DNA from 3 places in the Paenibacillus sp. N119s genome. Region 2 is predicted to be linked to each of the others. Evidence: riboswitches for the same ligand, from Rfam matches in the RefSeq annotation. Region 2 holds a riboswitch; each other region holds the start of a gene.
What was found. Region 2 has a riboswitch for cyclic di-AMP ahead of AC5V8P_RS04950 (C40 family peptidase). Riboswitches for the same ligand answer to the same signal wherever they lie in the genome.
Positions count from the first base shown of each region.

Region 1 (7,518 bases), on a different contig from region 2:
CGTTCTTCCTTCATGATCAAGCACCCCGTTCATCCATTCTCATTTTCTTCTTCATTACATGGTCAAAAATTCAGCTACAGGCCCTAATACGATCACCGGCAAAAAGGTTAACGCACCAATCAACAGGACAACTCCGATTAGAATAGCTCCAAACAGCTTGTTGTCCGTGCGCAGTGTGCCTGTCGTCACCGGGGTCGGTGCTTTGGCATTCAATGAAGCCGCTACAGCCAGCAATGCAATCATGGATACATATCGCCCAAAGAACATAACGGCTCCTGTTGTTACGTTCCAAAACACGTTGTTATCCGCAAGACCTTCAAATCCCGAACCGTTATTTGCCGCAGATGATGCATATTCATAAAGCACCTGAGTCAACCCGTGGTATCCGGGATTAGAGACTGCATCGTATCCCCAATGGCTCATAAACGCAAGCGCAGTTGGAGCGAGAATGAGAAACGGATGTACCAAAATGGCAATCGCAATCAGCTTCATTTCTTTGCCTTCAATTTTCCTACCCATAAATTCCGGGGTTCTTCCGACCATCAGTCCACATATAAACACTCCCAGAATCGCATACATCAGCATATTCATCAGCCCGACGCCCTTGCCGCCAAAGATGACGTTTAGCATCATTTCTCCCAAAGCAGCCATACCACCTAGCGGGGTCAGTGTATCATGCATATTATTGACCGAACCTGTCGTTGCCGCCGTTGTGACCGTAGTGAATAATACCGATTGTCCAATGCCGAAACGAACCTCTTTCCCTTCCATGCTTCCCTGAGATGCATCCACCCCCAGTGTCTGGATTAACGGATTACCTGTCTTCTCCGACACATATGTAATGGATAGAAAAATAAGAAACAATACCATCATCGAGCTGAAAATAATCCAGCCCTGCTTGCGATTACGGGCAAACAAGCCAAAAGTATACGGCAGCGAAGCCGGCATTACCCACATGGCTAGAATCTCCAGTACGTTCGTCCAAGGACTTGGATTCTCAAAAGGGTGCGCAGAATTAGCTCCAGCATAACCGCCCCCGTTCGTGCCCAAATGCTTGATGGATTCCAGTGAGGCAATGGGCCCCATAGCAATCTGCTGCTGTGTGCCACTTAAAGTTGTAATATCCGCCGTAGGTTGTAGCGTTTGCGGAACCTTTAGCCCTACCAGCACCAGCGTAAGCACAAAGGCAAGCGGCAGGAAAATCCGTATGATGGCTTTAATAAAATCCTGAAAAAAATTGCCCAGCCCTTCACCACGTCGCGTCAAACCTCTCATAAAAGCTGCAGCAACCGATAATCCGGATGCAGCCGAAGTAAACATCATCATCGTGACGAACGCCATCTGTGTCAGATACGTAAGCCCGCTTTCACCGCTATAATGCTGGAGATTCGTATTGGTCATAAAGCTGATTACGGTATTAAAGGCCAATGATGCTTCCATATTACTGTTTCCAACCGGATTGCCCGGGAGTATCGCCTGCAAGCGCAATAGCAGGTAGCTGATCCCTGCAAGCACCACATTGGTTGCAATGAAACTCAAAGCATATGTGGTCCAACGCATGCTTTCCTGTTTCTTCAAGCCTATAGCCTTATAAATCAGCTTTTCCGTTCCACCAAAAATCCGATCCGTCCGATTCGGTTCATTTGAAAATACGTGATACATATAGGTCCCCACTGGCTTAACCAAGAGCAGCAATATGACAATCACAATTCCAATTTGCAGTAGCTCCATCCTCTATTCCTCCTTAAAATGCTCCTGCATTTGGAACAACAGACCTAATTCAGACCATCCATTGAGTGCACACGTTTGCGAATATGCCCTTGATGCTTCATTCTTGATCTGCTGTTCCCGCCTGCTCGATCCTATCGTTGACTAGAACTTTTCAGGATTCAGGAGTGCGTAGATTAAATACACGAACACAATAACCGTGAGCCCTAGCACAACGATCATCCTTTTCGCCCTCCTTTTGAGGTCTGCACATCACACCAGCGTATAAACAGCAATATCACTCCATAACTCACAGCCATTACGAGCAGCATGTATAAATCCATCATGTTCCTATCCTCCGTATCGCTCCTCAGATTGTCCTTTTGATTCCATCATAAAATCTTAAACCAGCTATGTTATAAGTGCTTATCCGTTCAGCAAGAAACCCACCTCTCCGTTCAATGTGTAGATCACATGGTCCGCTCCCAATCCCCGATAAATTCCTTGTGGATTACAGCCGTGCGTAATAACATAGATCGGTTCTGATGTTAGTGGCCGACATATTTGCAGGAAACGGCAAGTCAAATTCAAGCTGTTTTCGAACAAATACACACTCCCAATTTCTTTACTAGGAAAATTCCATTTTCCCGCTTGCATCGTATTGATGCGCACAATGTGCTCCACACCCATTTTTTTGAGCTGTCGTTCCTCCTGGGTACTGTTTGTGAGAACTGCAAACGCCAATTTTTTGAACATGAGCAATTTCACAAAACTTCTGCCCGCTTCATTCGGTGCAGTGACAATAATTAACCGACCTTCCATCAGTAGCTCCTCTCCCGGTATAAAAAGACAACAAAAAGAAGCCGAAGGAAAAAGGCTTCCTCCGGCTTCATACATTCCATGATAAAATAAACCATGGCTGCACACGGCGGTTTGTTGCCTCTCCCTGTACGCTTACGAGGTTAGCTGTCGGATTCGGACGTGAGAGTCGCCCTATTTACGGCACTTGACCGAAAAATTCACCCCATGAGACACGCGGCTTTCAAAGCCGTACATGTTCGTTGGTTCCCCCGCTTTTGCAACTGCAAAATTCAGCGCTTTAGACAATTCGTTGTTGCTTCATTGTTGTTAATTTGAAATTACGTCTTGAATCATACACCCGTGCAAGGAAGACTGTAAAGCTCAACAGCAAGGCTATAAATCGACCTTTAGAGCATAAAAGATTAATAATAACGCTTACAACACATCTATGCTTCTCACATCTCTCGAAATCTCTATATTTCACCCCTTTTTGAAAATGAAAGGCATGTCAATATTGGCGTAGGGTAAGGCATGGTTGCTCCTTAATTGTAAAAAGGAAAGAAAATACGCTATATGTACCAGATAATTACCGATTAAACCCGTTTTTATGAGAAAGAACTCCTCAATTAGCCCCATTTGAAGCGCAATTTACCGTTTTGAACAAAAGATGATTTTACAATAGTTCAATGCCTGTATACTCTTCCTGGCTTGCAACCTCCCCTTGAGTTGTTTACAATTTAATTGTAGACTATTGAACGAGGAGGAATAGCATGAGCGTATATGAATATAATGCGCAGACCCTGCAAGGAGCGCAAATTCCTTTATCCACATATGAAGGGAAAGTTCTTCTTATCGTGAACACTGCCAGCAAATGTGGGTTAACCCCCCAATATAAAGCACTACAAGAGCTATACGACCAGTATCATGAACAGGGGCTCGAAATTTTGGGATTTCCCAGCAACCAGTTTGCCAAACAAGAGCCGGGTTCCAACGAGGAGATCTCCGAGTTTTGCCAACTCAATTATGGTGTGACCTTTCCGATGTTCGCCAAAACAGATGTCAATGGTGATCAAGCTCACCCTTTATTTCGTTACCTGACCCACACTGCTCCGGGCGTATTGGGCTCTAAAGCGATCAAATGGAATTTTACTAAATTCTTAATTACACGAAAAGGTAATGTATTTAAGCGTTATGCGCCGCAAACCACTCCAGATAAGCTTGCAGGAGATATTGAAAAGCTTTTGCAGGAAAACTGACAATCTTTCTTCATAACAGTTAACGAGCGATCCGTTGTCATGGGTCGCTTCTGTGGCGGGATGTATAAAGAAAGTTAACAAAAAAAAGCATCCCTTCACATAAAACGTGTCAGGATGCTCTTTAACTAGGTATTGCACATAATGCGGTCGAGAGGACTCGAACCTCCACGGGCGTACGCCCACTACCCCCTCAAGATAGCGTGTCTGCCATTCCACCACGACCGCATGTCATAATGTATTGAGGCAACAGATTTATTATACTCTCTCAGCAACAATTTGTAAACAGAAATATAATAATTATTTTATATGTTACTTTATATAACATATATGAGACATAAGAATATTTTATTTGACATAAAATATTCAATTATGTAAATATATATTACATAATTATTTAAGTTAACTCATTATAAACAATATTAAGTTAAATAATGTTACATAGGTATTCACTTCAAGGAGGCGAACCATCCTGCATAAAGGTAACCGATTGCTAAACTACGCATTATTGTTGGACCCTTCCCTACCCGTTGGTGGTTTCACCCGATTTCACGGACTGGAGGAACGTTTCCGCAATGGATACTTGAACAGTCTACAAGATCTGGAGCATTACATGCGGGACGAGTGGTATCCTCACATTACAACCCTTGACGGCATGGCCATCAAAAATCTGTATGTCGCCATCCAGCAGAATGACGGTTGGCGAATCGCCCTTATTGATAAAATGCTGTATACCCAACATCCTTCCTCGCAGCATATAAAAGAGTCGCGACTTTCCAGTCAGCGTCTGCTCAAGCTCACAAAGGCTCTCTATCCTTGGCTAGAATTTGACCAACTGGAAGACACACTCATTCAATACAAGGCAATCGGCACACTTGCTACTGTCCACACTTGGATTAACTTCCTCCTCGACACTGATATAGAACAGACCATTCACGGCTATTTTGCCACAGCGGTATCCTTCTGTGTCGAAGATGCCTTCAGACTGCTCAATCCTCCTTACGAGGAAAAAAATTCTCTTATTGCTCGCATGACCAGCGAGCTGCTCACCACCTGGAAGAAGTCTAACAAACCTAAGCCAAGCTCATTTCAGCGTCACCTTCTCCACAAACATCGAACCAAATCCTACATCACTCAGCCACCCTATATGAGCCAAAGTAGCCAATTGGATGCATCCAGGTCCCTTTCCTCCCCAGAGCTGTTTAAACGCCTTCCAGCATCCCTCTGATGCTTCATCTCACCAATCTAACAGTCATAATAAAAAATACTCTGTCCTTTCCTCAAGCGGCAGAGTATTTATTTATTCATCTATCCGAATTCACACCAATAACACTCTATAGCCGGATTATTTACACTTCATACACTTAATTAAGTATTTTTTAACGAAATAACGTATTTACGATTGTATAAACACGTATAAAAGTGTATCATAGTTTTAGATGGTTAATTCTAACATGTTTACTGATGATTATTATATCACACCAATTATTCTGCAAGAATCCGTAAGGGGCGATTTCTCTTGAACAACAAAATGCCTGTCACCTCCTTCGGGTGGGCCATCAAACAAAGGCTTGTCGAACTTCGACTGGATCAGAAAACATTTTGTGAGACACATAACATCCCGCCTTCACGCTTGTCCAATCTGATTCATGGCACCCGCAAAGCACAGAGGTACAGAAAACAAGTTGCTGCAATTCTGAATATCGACGATAACGATTATAAGGAGGCGACACCGCACTAATCTCAACAAGTATTTCAACAACAGTCATGCCGCCAAATGATCGAGCAACCAAATAAACCCGTAAACCGAACCCCTCAGTCCGTTTTACGGGTTGTTCACCCAGATACTCAGCCATAAGTTACTCAGGCTTTACTTTGTCCTTCTCCCTTTTTTGCTTACGGTATTTGGCAAATTCAACATATTCTAAAATAAAGTTCTGTTCCTCTGTCTCCAGATCTTCTGCCTGGCAATTCAGTGGCCCCATCACCCCAAAAAAATAAGCAGCCTTCTGCTCCTGAAGCACGCCTTCCCCCGGCTTGATCCCTTTCATCAACCAATCGAGCGATACATTAAAAAAGTCCGAAATTTGAATCAAATGGGCGGTACCCGGCGTTGTTTTTCCCCTTCTCCAATCACCGAGATTTCCTGAACTGATTTTAAGCTTCTCACAAAATGCCTTCTTGGTCATTCCTCGATCCTTAATTAAAGCTTCAATCCGCTGATAAATAGTTTGATCTCCCACAATGGTTCCCCTCCGAACGCTGTAACTTTTTTCTAATTACTTCCAATCATGTACATTGGATCACACTCATCAAATCCCACAGCAAATTACTAACCCGTAGTTGAATTGTGCTGGTTTTTCTCTTTACGAAAGCGGGTAAATTCAATATACTCAAGTATAAAATCTCTTTCCGCCTCACTTAGTGATTCCCCTTGGCAATTCAATTGCCCTGAAGCTTCAAAAAAATAAGGGTCTTGCGACTCCTTTAGCACCTTACCCTGCACGTCTCGACCCAGCATAATCCAATCCAGACTGGCATCAAAAAACGAAGCGATTTCAATGAGTTTATTCGTGCCCGGTGTCGTTTTTCCTCTTTTCCAATCTCCAAAGTTTCCAGTACTAATGCCTAACTGCTGACAAAACGCCTTTTTCGTCATCCCTCGTTCCTTAATGAGCTCCTCAATGCGTTGGTAAATAGATTGCATAGAAGTCCCTTCCTCCCTAGCAGGCTCTCAAATAACGATATCATGTCCCCTGTTCCTAATTCAAAGATCACGTGTGCTAAAATTACCGAATTATGTATGTTGGCTTTCATTATACCACAATATGCAACAAAAACCGCCCGTTTTCCGAAGAAAGGGCGGTTTTTAAGTCAGTTCGCTCATGCTAATCATGTAGTAGCGTTATCGATTTTAAGTAGAATCTGCTTCAATTCGTTCAACGTTTCACTCAAGTGCAACAAATCTTCTTCTGGAAGATACACCAGTCGCTCTTGAATTTTATTGGAGAAAGTATGAAATACCTGTTCACAAAATGCGTCGCCTTCTTCTGTAATAGCTACGTTCACAACTCTACGATCCGAGTCACACGATTGGCGGTCAGCCAGCCCATGCTCCACCAGCTTATCCAGCAGAGGAGTCATGTTGGGACGTGAGACGTTAAGTTGTTTGGACAAATCTGATACCGTAGACGAACGCACTTCACGCAGAAGCATTAACACCTGAAAGTTATTAGGTGACAAATGCAAAGGAAGATCAAGCGGACCGTAGGTGAAAAATTTCTTCTTCACAATCGGAAACAAGCCCAAAATATTTTCTGATATATTTCCTAACAGTTGAGTGTCCATATTTTTCACCGTCACTTCATAAGTTTATATATTTATTATTCTATAACATTATGGCGTCATATTATACTATGGAATCATTATTTCATCATAATCATTGTTTAATTCCATCAATGCACAAATAAAAAAAGCCTCTAACGCGAGAGACTTTTCCGTTTATTCCATTGATGCGGTCGAGAGGACTCGAACCTCCACGAGCATACGCTCACTACCCCCTCAAGATAGCGTGTCTGCCATTCCACCACGACCGCATAACAAAATATAAATGGTGAGCCATGAAGGACTCGAACCTTCGACACCCTGATTAAAAGTCAGGTGCTCTACCAACTGAGCTAATGGCTCATGCTGTTCATCCAAGCTGTCCGCCACTAGACTAGACCTCAGGAATTTCCCTTAAGCATGCAACATGTAG
Region 1 covers NZ_JCAJRU010000002.1:25,465-32,982, reverse strand. The annotation lists gene kdpB (potassium-transporting ATPase subunit KdpB) at 1-14, opposite strand, end outside; gene kdpA (potassium-transporting ATPase subunit KdpA) at 55-1,731, opposite strand; gene kdpF (K(+)-transporting ATPase subunit F) at 1,873-1,950, opposite strand; gene AC5V8P_RS00710 (hypothetical protein) at 2,134-2,529, opposite strand; cyclic di-AMP (ydaO/yuaA leader) riboswitch at 2,643-2,814, opposite strand; gene AC5V8P_RS00705 (glutathione peroxidase) at 3,279-3,764, shown strand; tRNA gene AC5V8P_RS00700 (tRNA-Leu) at 3,907-3,989, opposite strand; gene AC5V8P_RS00695 (urease accessory protein UreF) at 4,252-4,989, shown strand; gene AC5V8P_RS00690 (Rha family transcriptional regulator) at 5,281-5,502, shown strand; gene AC5V8P_RS00685 (helix-turn-helix domain-containing protein) at 5,621-6,004, opposite strand; gene AC5V8P_RS00680 (helix-turn-helix domain-containing protein) at 6,094-6,468, opposite strand; gene AC5V8P_RS00675 (MarR family winged helix-turn-helix transcriptional regulator) at 6,654-7,109, opposite strand; tRNA gene AC5V8P_RS00670 (tRNA-Leu) at 7,275-7,357, opposite strand; tRNA gene AC5V8P_RS00665 (tRNA-Lys) at 7,373-7,448, opposite strand.
Region 1: another riboswitch for cyclic di-AMP. It lies ahead of AC5V8P_RS00710 (hypothetical protein); the one in region 2 lies ahead of AC5V8P_RS04950 (C40 family peptidase).

Region 2 (7,518 bases):
AGGCTATGAGTAAAGGCGGCATCATCACAATTCATTTGTTCTTAGAGGGAGAAAACGTTAAAATCGTCATACGGGACCAAGGAAAGGGCATTCCTGCAGAAATGCTGTCCAAGCTGGGAGAACCTTTTGTCACAAGTAAAGAAACAGGTACAGGGCTAGGGCTTATGGTCAGCCAGCGTATTATACAGAGCCACAAAGGCACACTGGATATTGAAAGCACAGAGGGAGAGGGAACAACGGCCCTTGTGCAGCTTCCGATTGCCAAGCCTGAATAACGAGTCAGGGCAGAGGAAGTGTGTTCGTAGAAATGGAGGGTACACAGGTTGCGCATTAACAAGTTTATCAGCGAAACTGGCTTTTGCTCGCGTCGGGAGGCGGACAAGCTGGTAGAGAGCGGCCGCGTGACAATTAACGGCGAAGTGGCCGTACTGGGCAGTCAAGCGGAGGAAGGCGATGATGTTCGTGTGAACGGCAAGCCACTGCGCGATAAGTCCGATCACGTCTATATTGCATTGAACAAGCCAGTGGGCATTACAAGCACGACAGAGAGCCACATTAGAGGCAATATTGTCGATTTTGTGGGGCACCCGCAGCGGATATTTCCGATTGGACGCCTGGATAAGGATTCAGAAGGTCTCATTTTATTGACCAATGATGGAGACATTGTGAATAAGATTTTACGGGCAGAAGGCAAGCATGAGAAAGAATATATCGTAACGGTGGATCGTCCAGTCACACCATCATTTGTACAGGGGATGTCCAGCGGTGTGAAGATACTCGGTCAGCGGACGTTGCCCTGTGAAGTGACGCGTGTATCTGAGCATGTATTCCGTATTATCCTGACAGAAGGGAAAAATCGTCAGATCCGACGTATGTGCGCTGCCTTCGGCTATGAAGTTAAAAAACTGCAGCGCCTGCGAATTATGAATATTCGGCTGGGATCCCTTCAGAAAGGGGCCTGGCGTGATTTAACAGAGGCTGAAAAGCGGGAACTGGGCCAGATGCTTGATTATACGCTTAGCTAATGCAGAGGCCCTCTGATAGCCTATAGCGCTTGGCTCTCGTATATGACAGGCTAGAATACAGGAATCACTAAAGCAAAAGGCACCAGCTGCAAAAAAAATGCGGCGGTGCCTTTGTTCATATAACATATTCATGATCAACCTTCATTCGAGCTTGAGGTAGGACTAATAACTTGTGTACCGTTCTGATATTTGCGAAGAACGGAAATTTCGACACGACGGTTTTTGGAGCGTCCTTCTCCAGTTTGGTTGCTTGCCAAAGGTCGATACTCGCCATATCCGATGGATACAAACTTGGTTGGATTGAGCTGCGGATTCAGCAACAAAATACGCAAAAAATTAAGCGAGCGTTTGGCACTCAAATCAAAGTTGGACGGGAACTGACTATTGGAAATAGGTACATTGTCTGTATGGCCGGATACGATAACATCATAGCCAGGGAACTGTTGAAGCATGCTGGAAATGGACTTGGCCAGCTTCCTTGCCTCCGGCTTTACTTCGGCCTGCCCGGATGAAAACAGGGCATTATCACTAATGGTGATCATCAGCTGGGATTGGTTCAGCTTGGTGTTCAGCAGAGTGGACAGACCGTTATTTTGAATGTATTGATCCATTTGTTTTTTAAGCTTCTTTAAATCTTCTTCTTCCCGCTGAGCGAGTTGCTTCTGCAGATCAGAGGTAGAAGTGGCTTTCGATTTTAATGGTTGTGATACTTGTTCTTTATTTTTGCCCATATCCATCGATTGTGATGACGGATTCGCGGCTGAGTGATCCAGCACGCCCGTACCGCCACTAAAAGCTGAACTTAGGGATTGAGCCATAGTTTCGAATTTTTTGGCATCGAGCGAGCTCATACCGAATAAGACAATAAAAAGAGCCAACAGAAGGGTCATTAAGTCGGAATATGGCAACAGCCAGCTTTCGTCAGCATGCTCTTCGTGCGGTTCATGTCTCTTTTTACTCACTGGAATCGCCATCCTTCTGGGTCATTGTAGCCCGTTCGGTCGGAGTCAGGAAGATCGTCAGTTTCTGACTGATGGCAATCGTAGATATCCCCGATTGAATGGAAAGCAGACCTTCGACCATCATTAATTTAAGCTCGACTTCTTTTTTGGATAACCGTTTCAGCTTGTTGGACATCGGATGCCACAGGACATAACCTGTAAAAATACCGAGCAACGTCGCAATAAAGGCTGCTGCAATGGCATGAGAGAGCTTTTCCATGTCACTAAGGTCGGCCAGAGCGGCGATCAGACCTACAACCGCACCAAGTACCCCGAGTGTTGGAGCATACATACCAGCTTGGGAGAAGATCAGTGCACCAGAGCGATGTCGATCCTCCGTAGCATTGATATCCTCCATCAGAACGTCCCGTACGAATTCCTGATCATTGCCGTCAATAATCATTCGCATGCCGCCACGCATAAAGGGATCGTCGATTTCCTCTACCTTGGATTCCAAGGCGAGCAGACCTTCACGACGGGTAATGGATGCCCACTCGGTAAACGTACCGATGAGCTCTTTGCGGTCTAACAGTTTTTGTTCGGTGAAAATAACCTTGAACAGCTTCGGAATCCGCTTGATTTCTGCCATCGGGAAGGCCATAAATATACTCGCTGCCGTTCCGACGAAAATAATCATGTAAGCAGCGGGGTTGTTGACCAGATTGACGACCGGAGCGCCTTTTAAGATCATCCCGACAACCAGTGACACAATCCCGAGCACAAGTCCGATAATGGTTGAAATTTGCATGATACACCTCATCCATGAGAATAGATTTTGAATCCTTTCATGCCGCATGGGTCATCCTTGCCCCAAGCGCGTCATTATGAGACGGATTATAGTATTTATCGACAAAACTCTCTTTTTTGTTAAGGGCGAATTTCCGGTATAATAAGGTGATTGGGTATTGAATGGCTGAACCACTGGAGGAAATAGCATGGGAGTAAAGCATGGGCGCGAGTATGAACAAATTTTGAACGATTTGACAGAGGCTGTGGGACGCATCCCAGATAGCTATGAATTTTTTGAAATGGAAGCAGAAGATTGGGACAGGCTGGACCCGGCGGGGCGTCAGGAGGTCAGTGAAGCTTTGGCAGAAGACTTATTTTATGCACTGGGTGCAGAGCCCATAATCACTGTAGGTAGCGGCGTTGTGATTTATGAGCCGGAGCAGCACCGGATTTATGTACTCATCGGAGATGAGGAGCTGACGTCGGTCCCTTTGATCTAAAGGACGTCTGATGGATTTATCAACGGGGCCGTGGTAATATGTACACCAATATATCGTAGTTTTGGCCGCATGAAGCGGCTGAAAGGCTTCCGTATAAACGGGGAGGAGTTCGTAACATGCCTTTTACACAAGAAGAGATTGAAGCACATCTGGAGAAACTGGAGGGCTGGGAACTAGAAGAAGGACGATGGATCGTTCGGAAATACAATTTTTCCAGTTTTATGAAAGGTATTGCATTCGTGGATGAAGTTGCCGCTATATCTGAGGCATTTAATCACCATCCATTTATTACGATTGATTACAAGACCGTGACTCTGCGTTTGACCTCTTGGGACGATGGCGGTATTATGGCTGTAGATATTAAAGAAGCCCAACAATATAATGAAGCTTTTGAAAAAATGCGCAGCGGTCATTAAGTTTGTAATGATCTGTCGTATATGCTAAAAGCGCCTTCGCTATACAACATCGCGGTTGTATAGCGAAGGCGCTTTTATTTATAAAGCCCGGTTCTAATGTTCAGGATAATATACCATACAATGGAACGGCTTTCTGCCATCTGGAGTCTGGCGCTCATAGGTATCGGTCAGCTCGAATCCAGCTGCCTTATAGGCTCGAATAGCCCGTTGATTCCACGTGAGCACCTCTAGGTCAATCTCATTCTGCGGGTGGCGTCGTCTGGCTTCCTCGGCAATGGCCCGGACAAAGTCGGAGCCTGTGCCATGTCCGCATCTTTCAGGACGCATTCCAAGACCCAGCCGGGTCACACCAACCATAGGAAAATATTGAGCAAATCCCGCAAGCTTATTCTCTGCGTCCAGTACGGCAACATATTGCTCTTGGCGAAGCGTAGGACTCCCAAATTCGACTTCAAGTGCCTTCATTTGTTCCCATGGAAGCCAGCCATATATATTGTAGGGGGGATCATAGCGCCACTCACAGATTTCAGCCGCTTGATGCTCGTCCATCGGCACGATCCGGTAGTTGGATATTGAGGCAGGCACTTTTCCATTCCTCCTTTTGCGTACTTCAATCATTAACAACAGATTGTAGACAAGTTAAAGAGGAATGGCAAGCGTGTTTATTTCGTACCTAAGTCGGGTATACATTCAATAAGAAGGAATTTACCGTTCAATGCTCCCCCAGCGGTGACTGTAAAACCGACGATGTTCGCTAACACTGAAACCTTTTGAGGCGTCAGTTCGTCAGTATTGATAATCATGACTGATGTAGTGGACATAAAAAACCGCAATTCGATTCCGGCCAGAATCAAATTGCGGCTAGGGTTAGCTTGCTGTGCGGTGGTTATTCTACGTTGTCGTCATCAGGAATTTCTGAAGCTACAGAATGGTAAGCGTCTGTGCTCATAATTCTTTTTGCACCGACAAAACGGTTAGCGTAATAATTTTCGTTCAGTGAGCTAACTACTACACCACGTGAAGTCGAGGAGTGGGCGAATTTCCCTTCACCTACGAAGATACCTACATGGGAAATGCCTCTTCCTGTGGTGTTGAAGAACACTAGGTCTCCTGGTCTCATTTCATCACGGGATACAGAAGATCCCATTTTGAATTGTGATCCAGATTGATGCGGCAGTTTAATTCCCAGTTTGTTGAATACATACATTGTGAAGCCGGAGCAATCGAATCCCTCGAGTGTAGTGCCTCCGCTTCTGTAGCTCGTTCCTTTGGCATCTTGGATGACCTGGTCCATCTTGGAGTCTGCGAATGCACTGCCGCCACCGAAAGTAAAGGATGTAAAGGCAATGGCGAGACCCATAGCTGCGATCGTTAGCTTCTTCTTCAAAAAAAATATACCCCTTCCAATTGCCTGCGAGGTTAGCTTAAGGATTCGGTAGAAGGTTCCCCTATGACCACTCTGTTGCGAGATCAATTCACCCAAACTGGTTCCCCCGCTTCCTAGGTGCCAGGAATTAGGCTTAACTTAAGATGTGCACCTTGGAGAGCAGTATTCACGACAACGATGTTTTTAAGATAAAGGTTACAATAAAGATTACAAAGTTGTTACTATCAGTTCACTGCGATTATTGTAACAAAGACAGCAGGCTTTGGCAAATGTTTCATCGCAAAAAGTTACAAAAAAAATCTGTTCCTAACATCGTAGGAACAGATTCTGTTAACAGTATTCAGTTATGTGTCGTGAGGACGGGGAAGAAAAAGTTTTTTTCGACAGCTGAAAATGCAGAAGATAGCATAAAGAGAGGGGTTAACTCCTGCTGGAGATATCGATATGCCATAGTCGGTACTGTGAACTGATATGCCACAGCCTGACTAGACTGGTAACAAAATGATACGATTGCTGGAGAATCAGCGCCAACATACCAGTCCAAATCATCGCCACGGTGCCAAATAGACCGAAGACCAGTAGCACACAAGCACCGAGCAGCAAGGATACGCCGACAGCGGGAAGAAGCTGGCGAAAGAAGGCGAGCAGGGACGATAGTACGGTGTGACCACTGACTGTGCCCAATTGCATATACAGGATGCACTGCCGAATGAACCACCCGTAAGCCATCCACCCAATGGCATAGGGCAACAAATGCAGCAGGTAAGAGGAAGATTGCAGGGTTCCTGCTACAATAGGATAGAGTCTTGGTACCACCCAAAAGGCGGGGAGCAGCAGCAGACCCAACTCGATGATGTAATACAACAGCGATGACATACCATGCCGTTTCATCCCTTTGAAGAAGGACAGGCTTTGCGGTTCAGTTGCATCGGTATACAGGCTTTGATAGATGCCGGCTCTAATAAAGGGTGTGATCAATATACGCAATACGGTTGCCCCTAGTAGTATCCATAAATATACGTGCACTTCTCGGCTGTCCATCAAGGCGATCTGGCCCTCCATCCAAAACAAGGTCCTTCCCAACTCGTTTTGGCTCTGATCCGGATAACGAAGCAGCAGCGGGATGACAGCGGATTGCACCAGCCGATAGAGAAATACCCCCCACAGCAGACGATATAGAAATAAAATGATAACGATATAAAAGCGTATGCGCACTAGCGCCCAGCCTTCTTTTATAACAGTCCGCATCTATAGACACCTCACCATGACAGACTTCCAAGCAGTGTCTCCAACAGCTTGGTTACACCTATACTCCAACGGGTTTGTTGTTTTTCGTTCAATTCAGCCTTCAGGTTATTATTAATATGCTTGTTCTCCAAGGCAATAGTGTATAGAGGATCGACGGCTACAGAGGACACGGGGGAGCTGCTTTTGAGTCGAAAGGTTGTACTTTTGCCCGTACCGTCCCATGCCTTGAATATCGTTGTGCCATCCTTGAAAGTAAATTGAACAGGGATCTTAGGATAATCTGCTCCTTTTTTGCTGAGCGTCACGACTGCTTCATATCCACTCTCCAACTTGCGGTTCATAATGCGATCGACAGAGAAGTCCGCCATCTGGCCGTCATATACATACTGTTCAAAATAGTGGCTCCATGAGCGTCCAGTCACCCTCTCCACAACACGCTGAAAATCCTGTGAGGTCGGATGCTTGAATCGGTACGTCTGGACGTAGGTCCGCATAATTCGGTCCATTTTCTTCATACCCACCTGACGTTCAATGCCTCGTAGTACCAACTTGCCTCGTGAGTAGGCATTCTGTGCATACTCAGCCGCTGATCCGTACTTCCAGGACTCGCGGTTTAGCGGCTGCGGAGAAGCTACCTGTCCCGATTGTAGCGGCAAGTTGGGGATAAGCCCATATTCTTGCTCCATGAGCCGTTCTTCTGCATAGGAGGTAAAGCCTTCATCCAGCCAAGGCTCCTCAAATTCATTGTTGGCTACCATTCCGTAAAAATATTGATGCCCAATCTCATGAACCAGCGTCCGTTCCAGATTATAGCCGGGGTTCAGTTGGTCCGCAGCTGCGGCCGTGATCAGTGTCGGATATTCCATACCGCCGGCTCCACTGCCTGTTTTGGGTGGAACGACGATGGATAGAGTGGAATATGGGTAAGGCCCGTACCATTTGCTATAGTACGAAAGGGCAGCCTTGGCTGCGCTCATGTAACGTCCTTTGAGCTCCTTATGAGATGGGTCCAGATAGAGCTTGATTTTGACACCAGGAATCTCAGTGGAAGAAAAGGGTTCTTCTACAGCTACAAAGTTGGGTGAAGCAGACCAGGCAAAATCGTGTACATCATCGGCGTAAAATTGATATATTTTCTGGCCGTTCTGTCGTACCGCACCACGGGTGGGAAATCCGGTCGCTGCTACGATGTATGTTTCAGGCACTCGAATC
Region 2 covers NZ_JCAJRU010000022.1:1,098-8,615, forward strand. The annotation lists partial or broken gene AC5V8P_RS04910 (PAS domain S-box protein) at 1-275, shown strand, start outside; gene rluF (23S rRNA pseudouridine(2604) synthase RluF) at 324-1,025, shown strand; gene motB (flagellar motor protein MotB) at 1,160-1,987, opposite strand; gene motA (flagellar motor stator protein MotA) at 1,980-2,774, opposite strand; gene AC5V8P_RS04930 (hypothetical protein) at 2,962-3,255, shown strand; gene AC5V8P_RS04935 (4a-hydroxytetrahydrobiopterin dehydratase) at 3,372-3,671, shown strand; gene AC5V8P_RS04940 (GNAT family N-acetyltransferase) at 3,765-4,256, opposite strand; gene AC5V8P_RS04945 (hypothetical protein) at 4,334-4,492, opposite strand; gene AC5V8P_RS04950 (C40 family peptidase) at 4,558-5,058, opposite strand; cyclic di-AMP (ydaO/yuaA leader) riboswitch at 5,065-5,202, opposite strand; gene AC5V8P_RS04955 (hypothetical protein) at 5,479-6,306, opposite strand; gene AC5V8P_RS04960 (M1 family metallopeptidase) at 6,318-7,518, opposite strand, start outside.

Region 3 (7,518 bases), on a different contig from region 2:
AATATTAAAGGAGTTGATATCTTGCACCAGCCACTCAGTGAAGAAAAGGTTTTTAAGGACCCGGTACATAATTACATCCATGTTCAGGATACAGTGATATGGCGGTTGATCAATACACCGGAGTTTCAACGTTTACGGCGTATTCGCCAGTTAGGCACATCTTACCTTACGTTTCATGGAGCCGAGCACAGCCGGTTTTCACACTCATTGGGCGTATACGAGATTACCAGACGTATTATTTCTCAATTTGAACGTGGAGATTTCCCCGACTGGCCGAAGGAAGAGAGACTGGTCGCTCTGTGTGCCGCTCTGTTGCACGATGTGGGGCATGGGCCCTTTTCTCATTCGATTGAAGAAGCCTTTCATATGAACCACGAGGATTGGACATGTCGCATCGTACTGGGCGACACGAAGATCAACGCAGTGCTACGGCAAGTCGATAAGAAGCTGCCACAACAAGTGGCTGCGGTTATAGCCAAAACGTATGATAAGCCGATCGTAGTCAATCTGGTAACAAGTCCGCTGGATGCTGACCGTATGGATTATTTGTTGCGGGATGCTCATTCGACAGGTGTTAACTACGGGACGATTGATTTGGATCGTATTTTACGTCTGCTGCGTCCGCATAATGGGCGAATTGTTGTGAAGGAGTCGGGGATGCATGCAGTCGAAGATTATCTAATGTCACGCTATCAGATGTACTGGCAAATTTATTTCCATCCTGTAACACGCAGCTCGGAAATCCTGTTACGTAAAATTTTCAAGAGAGCAAAGGAATTGTTCAAAAACGGATATGAATTTGGTTTTCTGCTTGATCCGCTGCCTGATCTGTTCAAAGGAGAGCTTACCGTGGAGCAGTATTTGATGCTCGATGAGTCTTTGATTCAGACAGTGTTTAGCCAATGGAAACGAGAAAAGGACGAAATTTTAAGTGATTTGAGCAGTCGGTTTATGGACCGTAGATTGTATAAATATGTAGAGATTGAAAATATGGATACAGATACCGTTAACCATATTCGAGAGGCTTTGGAAAAGGCTGGATTGGACCCGGAGTATGATCTTGAAATTGATTTTCCGACAGATCTTCCTTATGATGTGTTTCGACAGGGCGGTTCAACGGACAATCAGATTTTGCTGCTCGGACGTCAGGGCGAGGTGCGGGAAATATCTGAAGTTTCGGAAATCGTACGTTCAATAAGTGGTATTCACCGAGGGAAATATCATATGTATTTTCCCCAGAATAAACTGAACGGGGTAAAAGACAGGCTTCCTTCCGAAATAAGTAATTATTTTGTCAAACAATAGACAAATATATAGAAATGTAAGTAAAAAGAGGAGATGAAAACCTTGGATTTATTCGACACTCATACTCACTTGGATGCACCACAATTTGACGAGGATCGTGAAGAAGTTATAGCACGTGCTGTCGAATCAGGAGTAACACGGATGATTAATATCGGATTTAATCGTGAGACCATTCCATCCACCATGAAGCTAGCTGAGACGTATGATTTTATTTATGCGGCCGTTGGATGGCATCCGCAGGATGCTATTACAATGCAGGAAGGGGATTTAGAATGGATTGCATCGTTATGCAGTCATAAAAAGGTTGTAGCGATCGGAGAGATCGGTCTGGATTATTATTGGGATACATCACCAAAGGATGTGCAGCAGCAGGTACTTCGAAATCAAATTGGCCTGGCACGTGAGCTCAACATGCCAATTGTTATCCATAATCGAGATGCACATGAAGATATTGTGAGGATTTTACGGGAGGAAAAGGCGAGCGAGATTGGCGGGGTTATGCACTCCTTTTCAGGGAGCTGGGAGACAGCCAAAATGGTGCTGGATATGGGTTTCCACCTTTCATTCGGCGGGCCTATAACGTTCAAAAATGCCAAGCAGCCAAAAGAGGTGCTGGCCCAGGTTCCGCTGGACCGTCTGCTTATTGAAACGGACTCACCTTACCTGACACCCCATCCGTTTCGCGGGAAACGAAATGAGTCAGCACATGTGAGACTGGTGGCAGAGGCAGCCGCCCAAATTAAGGGAATTACGGTGGAGGAATTGGTATCCATTACTACCCAAAATGCCTTGGAACGATTTGACATTAAGTGAAAAAGCGAAGAAAACAATCAAAATAAAGAGTTAGACGGAGCTAATTATGATTTTGTTGCAGTAAACTCAGGAATATTACAAACTTTTAACCGAATTTTTTAAAAAATGTACTTGAAACCTGCTTTACAACATGCATGCAAACAGGATATCATCTTTTCAGTGAATTGTTGTTGAGTGTAAACATCAACAAATCATTTCATGAACCAGTCTCGCTGAGTCCCTTTTACAGGGAACGGGGGAACCGATATGGCTTACAGTACGTCCGGCGTATGTGCAGGAGAGAATGTCTCTTCAGCAGCCGGCTCGACCGAAATTCAAATCCTGGATGGGATTGAACAGGTAGAGAAGCCGTATTTCGATTTCTTTCTGGGTCTTCGGGGTGAATGTGAAGGCGACCGCCATGAGCGGTTGACCTAAGCTAGGGCGACTCTCTACGTCCGAACCCGACAGCTAACCCCGTAAGCGTAACAAGAGAGAAGCCAACTCGTGCATGAGTTTTCCCGCATATTCACACATGTCGGAAGCCACGAAAGAGCTCTCTAGTCTCTTTCTTTGGCTTTTTTTGTTGTGAATAAAAGAAAATCTGTCATCATACTGTGGTTAAACAGGGGAGGACAGCATGCCGCGAAGACGGGTACATGGTGCAGGACAGTCGCAGTACGGGCTTGTCTTGTAGAAAATCTGTTATAGTCACGTCAACGATCAACTATGTCTTACTCCAGACGGCGGGCTATGTAAGGAGGACGGAGGAAATGGGCATTTTCCGAAAAGGGGAGACCACCCATGAGTCACGCTCATCCAGCATGTCTTACGTATTGCGTTGGAAGCAAGAGAATGTGCGCCAGGCGGTTTTGGTTGCTATTTTTCTAATCGCACTAACGATTATGATTTCAATTCTGATGTACACGCAATCTAAAAAACAAGTCTTTTTTGTCATCGATGGTAAGGCATCTGCGGTAGAAACCCGGGAATCCAAGCTCCAAGATTTGCTCAATGAGCATTCTATTTCACTTCAGCCGCATGATACAATATCCATGCCGCTTAACGGAGCAGTACAGGATGGGGACCGCGTAGTTATTAAACGTGCCAATCAGGTTAGAGTGTCCTCAGGCAATGAGACGAAAAAGCTGTACACAACAGAAAATACAGTAGAGGGTGCGATTCGCACATCGGGCTATAAATTATCATCAATCGATAAAGTTTATCCTGCATTGGATGCCTCTGTTTCGGCTAACATGGACATAAAAATCGTCCGTGTGAAGAAACAGCAGGTTGCACAGAAAAAACAGGTGCCTTATCAAGTCATCAAAACGGCCGATCCAAGTCTCTATAAAGGCGATAATCGAGTCATTCAAAGTGGCAAATCGGGTGTGGTAGTTCAGCATGTTCAAAAGGTATACCATGATGGAAAGCTGGTATCCAAACAGCTGATCAACAAGGAAGTCACACAGAATCGCGTGGATAAGGTAATCGCAGTAGGAACGAAGAAAAAACCGGTCGTTCTGGCTGCTTCCGTTGGCCCTAGAGATGCGGTTAAGGCGACAACGGTAAGTTCGGGCAATGCTGTCCGTAAAGCAGGTATTAATTTTAAATATAGCAAGGTTTTACAAAACGTCTCCATGACGGCGTACTCCTCACAGGAGTCAGGTATCGGTACACGTACGGCCTCCGGCACGCGTGTTACGGAAGGACGTACCATCGCTGTCGATCCGAGTGTAATTCCAATCGGCTGGTGGGTGTATATTGAAGGGGTGGGCTTCCGCCGTGCGGAGGATACCGGTGGCGCCATTAAAGGCCACAAAATCGATGTGTATTATGAGAGTTTGAGCCGGGCTAACCAATTTGGTCGCAAGCACGGTAAAACCGTATATGTGATCGGACCTGTAAAGCCAGAAATCAACTAAAACAGGTTGTGTATGTTGAGGGCAATGCGATAGTATTAACAACATAGTTATGCCATGCTAAGAAGAGGATATCCTCTTCTTATTTTGTTTTCAAAAGCAGGGAAAGATAAATATATGTTGCTGTGTAGCAGTGGAGGTAAATGAAGATGATCAAGGAAGTGATCGTGGTAGAAGGCCGGGATGACACGGTAGCCATTCGCCGTGCTGTCGAGGCAGATACGATAGAAACTGGCGGTTCAGCTATTAATAAAATGACGCTGCGCAAAATTGCATTGGCCCAGGAACGGCGGGGGGTCATTATTTTAACTGACCCCGATCATGCAGGGGAACGTATCCGTAAAATCATTGCCTCCAAGGTCCCGGGCTGCAAGCAGGCTTTTATACCTGAGGCAGAGGCGACGCGCAAAGGGGATATTGGTGTGGAGAATGCCTCGCCAGAAGCCATCAGACATGCCCTCGCGCGGGTACATACGACAGTAGAGGACGCCGAACCACTGATTGAATGGGCAGACTTGATTGACGCTGGACTTATCACTCACCCAAATGCTGCTGCACGCCGAATGGCCTTGGGGAATATACTGGGTATTGGCTATTGTAACGGAAAGCAGCTACATAAACGGCTCTCTGTGTTTCAGATCAGCCGTGAGGAATTTGCCAGTGCGCTGGCACAAATTGAAAGTGAAGGATTGTGATATCCGTATGACAGGGATTCAAGATATAGCAACACCGCGGCGTACGAAGGAAATTATTCAAAGGCACGGTTTTTCGTTCAAAAAAAGCTTGGGACAAAACTTCCTGATTGATCAAAATATTCTGAGCAAGATTGTAAATGCTGCCGGATTGGATGATACGAAAGGCGCCCTTGAAATCGGTCCAGGGATTGGAGCTTTGACCGAGAAATTGGCGCAATCTGCTAAGGTGGTTACTGCTGTCGAGATTGATCAGCGACTGCTGCCCATTCTTGAAGAGGTGCTAGCCCCTTACGAGCATGTAAAGGTTCGTCACGGAGACGTGTTGAAGCTGGATCTGCGTGAGGTGTTTGCAGCCGATTTTGCAGACGTGAGTAAAGTGAGTGTCGTGGCTAATCTTCCATATTACGTCACCACACCGATTCTGATGCGGTTGCTAGAGGACAAGCTTCCTCTGGAGAATATCGTCGTTATGATTCAAAAGGAGGTAGCTGAGCGTATGGCTGCGTCTCCTGGTACAAAGGATTACGGAAGCTTGAGCATAGCCGTGCAATATTACAGCGAGCCTGAGTTAGTCTGCACGGTGCCGAATACCGTATTTATTCCTCAGCCGAACGTTGAATCGGCAGTTATTCGGTTGCGTGTACGAGAAGTTCCTCCGGTAGAAGTGGTCGACGAGAAGCATTTCTTTGAAGTGGTTCATGCCGCGTTTGCCCAGCGTCGTAAAACGATTTCCAATAATTTAAAAAGCCGCTTCTTCACCAAAGAGAACAGAGACACGCTGGAGCCGCTTTTGCAACAAGCTGGTATTGAACCTTCCCGACGAGGCGAAACGCTGAGTATCGAGGAATTTGCGCGTCTCAGCGCCGTGCTGTTGGAAGCCGGAATATCCTAAACTGGAACCAAACTGTGCATTCACCCATACGATATAGGAGGGGTGATACAGTGTGATGAGTTTAGGAGACTTGGTCGTTCGGAAATCGTACGGCGGTGATGTCACGTTTCGCGTTGAAGACATCCAGCGGGATAAAGCGATCATTAAGGGGACGGAATTTCGGCTACTGGCTGATTCCCCGGTGAACGATCTGGTCAGAGTGCCTGCAGACCAGATTAGCGGTAAGACTCAACAGGCCCACATCAAGGCTGGGGAGTCTCTTAATCTTTTGCAACGGGCACGCCAGCAGCAGGCTGCCCGTAGTCAGGCGGCTCTGATTGGAGAGTGGAGTGATCCGGTGGAGTCAACGTATTTCGAAATGCCAGGAAAGGTTCTTCATCTGGATGGAGATCCCGGCTATTTAAGAAAATGTCTCAGCTTATATGAACAACTTCGTGTTCCCGCAGAGGGACATCACGTTCACGAATCGGCAATGGCGGATACGTTATACCGACTGCTTCCCCGCATTCGTCCTGATATTGTAGTCATCACCGGACATGATGGTGTGTTGAAGCAACCACAGCCTTACGATTTGTATAACTTGAAAAGCTATAAAAATTCGCAAAATTTTGTGGCAGCGATTCAGGTAGCCAGACAATATGAACGTCATCTGGATTCACTGACAATTGTAGCAGGGGCGTGCCAGTCCCATTTTGAAGCGCTGCTACGTGCAGGAGCCAACTTTGCCAGCTCACCGGGGCGTATCCTGATTCACGCTCTAGACCCCGTTTACGTGGCTGCCAAGGCCGCTTTTACATCGATCCGTGAAACGGTCAATATGGGAGACTTGTTTCACCAGACTATCAGTGGCAGCCGCGGAGTGGGTGGAATCGAAACAAGGGGAAGCTACCGCATCGGTTTGCCAAAGCTTGAAAATTTATCAACGCTAAAAGTAACGCCTTCAGCAATCTGAGATTCAAATGTGCCTGTGTGGATTTATCTGAACGAAAGCCTCTTTTTAGAGGCTTTTTGTCATTTTTTATGTATATTATTCCTGTTCGCAAAAAATTAAATTGACAACTTATTTTTCGTGTTGTTATAATATTTAGCTTGATTTGACAATCCCTCTAAAATTCGTTATAATGGACAAGGAAAGAGGTGGTCGTTAGGCAATGGCTAAAAATACGCTGTTGGAAATCAAACGCAGTCTCGACGCACATGTAGGGCAAAAAATTTTGCTGCGGGCTAACGGCGGGCGCCGTAAGACCGTCGAACGAACTGGTGTCTTGGAAGAAACGTACCCTTCTGTTTTTATTGTCAAGCTGGATCAGGAGCAACAGACGTTTAAACGTGTCTCCTATAGTTATGCTGACATTCTTACCGAGTCGGTAGAAGTTAGTGTATATGATCCCGACTCGCATACAAGCGTAGTCGAATACTTTGAAGCACCTTAATTTACGTGATTTATACCAGCTTTGCAGGTTTAACGGCGACCTCGTCATTCTTAATGGCGGGGTCGTTTTGTATATACAAAGTAGCATGAAGCATGACATCTCTGCACATACTAAGGCGGGAATGATCTTCCTTATTCCATTGCCGAAGGAGGCGTAGCATGAGCCGAAGAAGACGGAGTATCATGTCGGAAGAGCTAAAGTACGAACTGGCCAAGGATCTTGGGTTTTACGACACGGTCAAGGAAGAGGGCTGGGGAGGCATCAAAGCCAAGGATGCAGGCAATATGGTCAAGCGGGCCATTCAACTCGCAGAGCAGGCGGCTTCTCGCAAATCGTAGCCATCGGTGGTGCTGATAAAAAGCGGGGATATCCGGGGTCAAACCAGGGCATCTCCGCTTTTTTGAACCTCATGACTTGACAGGCTGAGTCTGATATAATATGTTAAGCTGTCTTGAGGGAAAAGTTGAAGGTGGGTGAAC
Region 3 covers NZ_JCAJRU010000049.1:5,461-12,978, reverse strand. The annotation lists gene AC5V8P_RS08445 (HD domain-containing protein) at 22-1,305, shown strand; gene AC5V8P_RS08440 (TatD family hydrolase) at 1,348-2,118, shown strand; cyclic di-AMP (ydaO/yuaA leader) riboswitch at 2,319-2,599, shown strand; gene AC5V8P_RS08435 (resuscitation-promoting factor) at 2,871-4,022, shown strand; gene rnmV (ribonuclease M5) at 4,169-4,714, shown strand; gene rsmA (16S rRNA (adenine(1518)-N(6)/adenine(1519)-N(6))-dimethyltransferase RsmA) at 4,722-5,606, shown strand; gene yabG (sporulation peptidase YabG) at 5,662-6,558, shown strand; gene veg (biofilm formation stimulator Veg) at 6,758-7,039, shown strand; gene AC5V8P_RS08410 (small, acid-soluble spore protein, alpha/beta type) at 7,198-7,377, shown strand.
Region 3: another riboswitch for cyclic di-AMP. It lies ahead of AC5V8P_RS08435 (resuscitation-promoting factor); the one in region 2 lies ahead of AC5V8P_RS04950 (C40 family peptidase).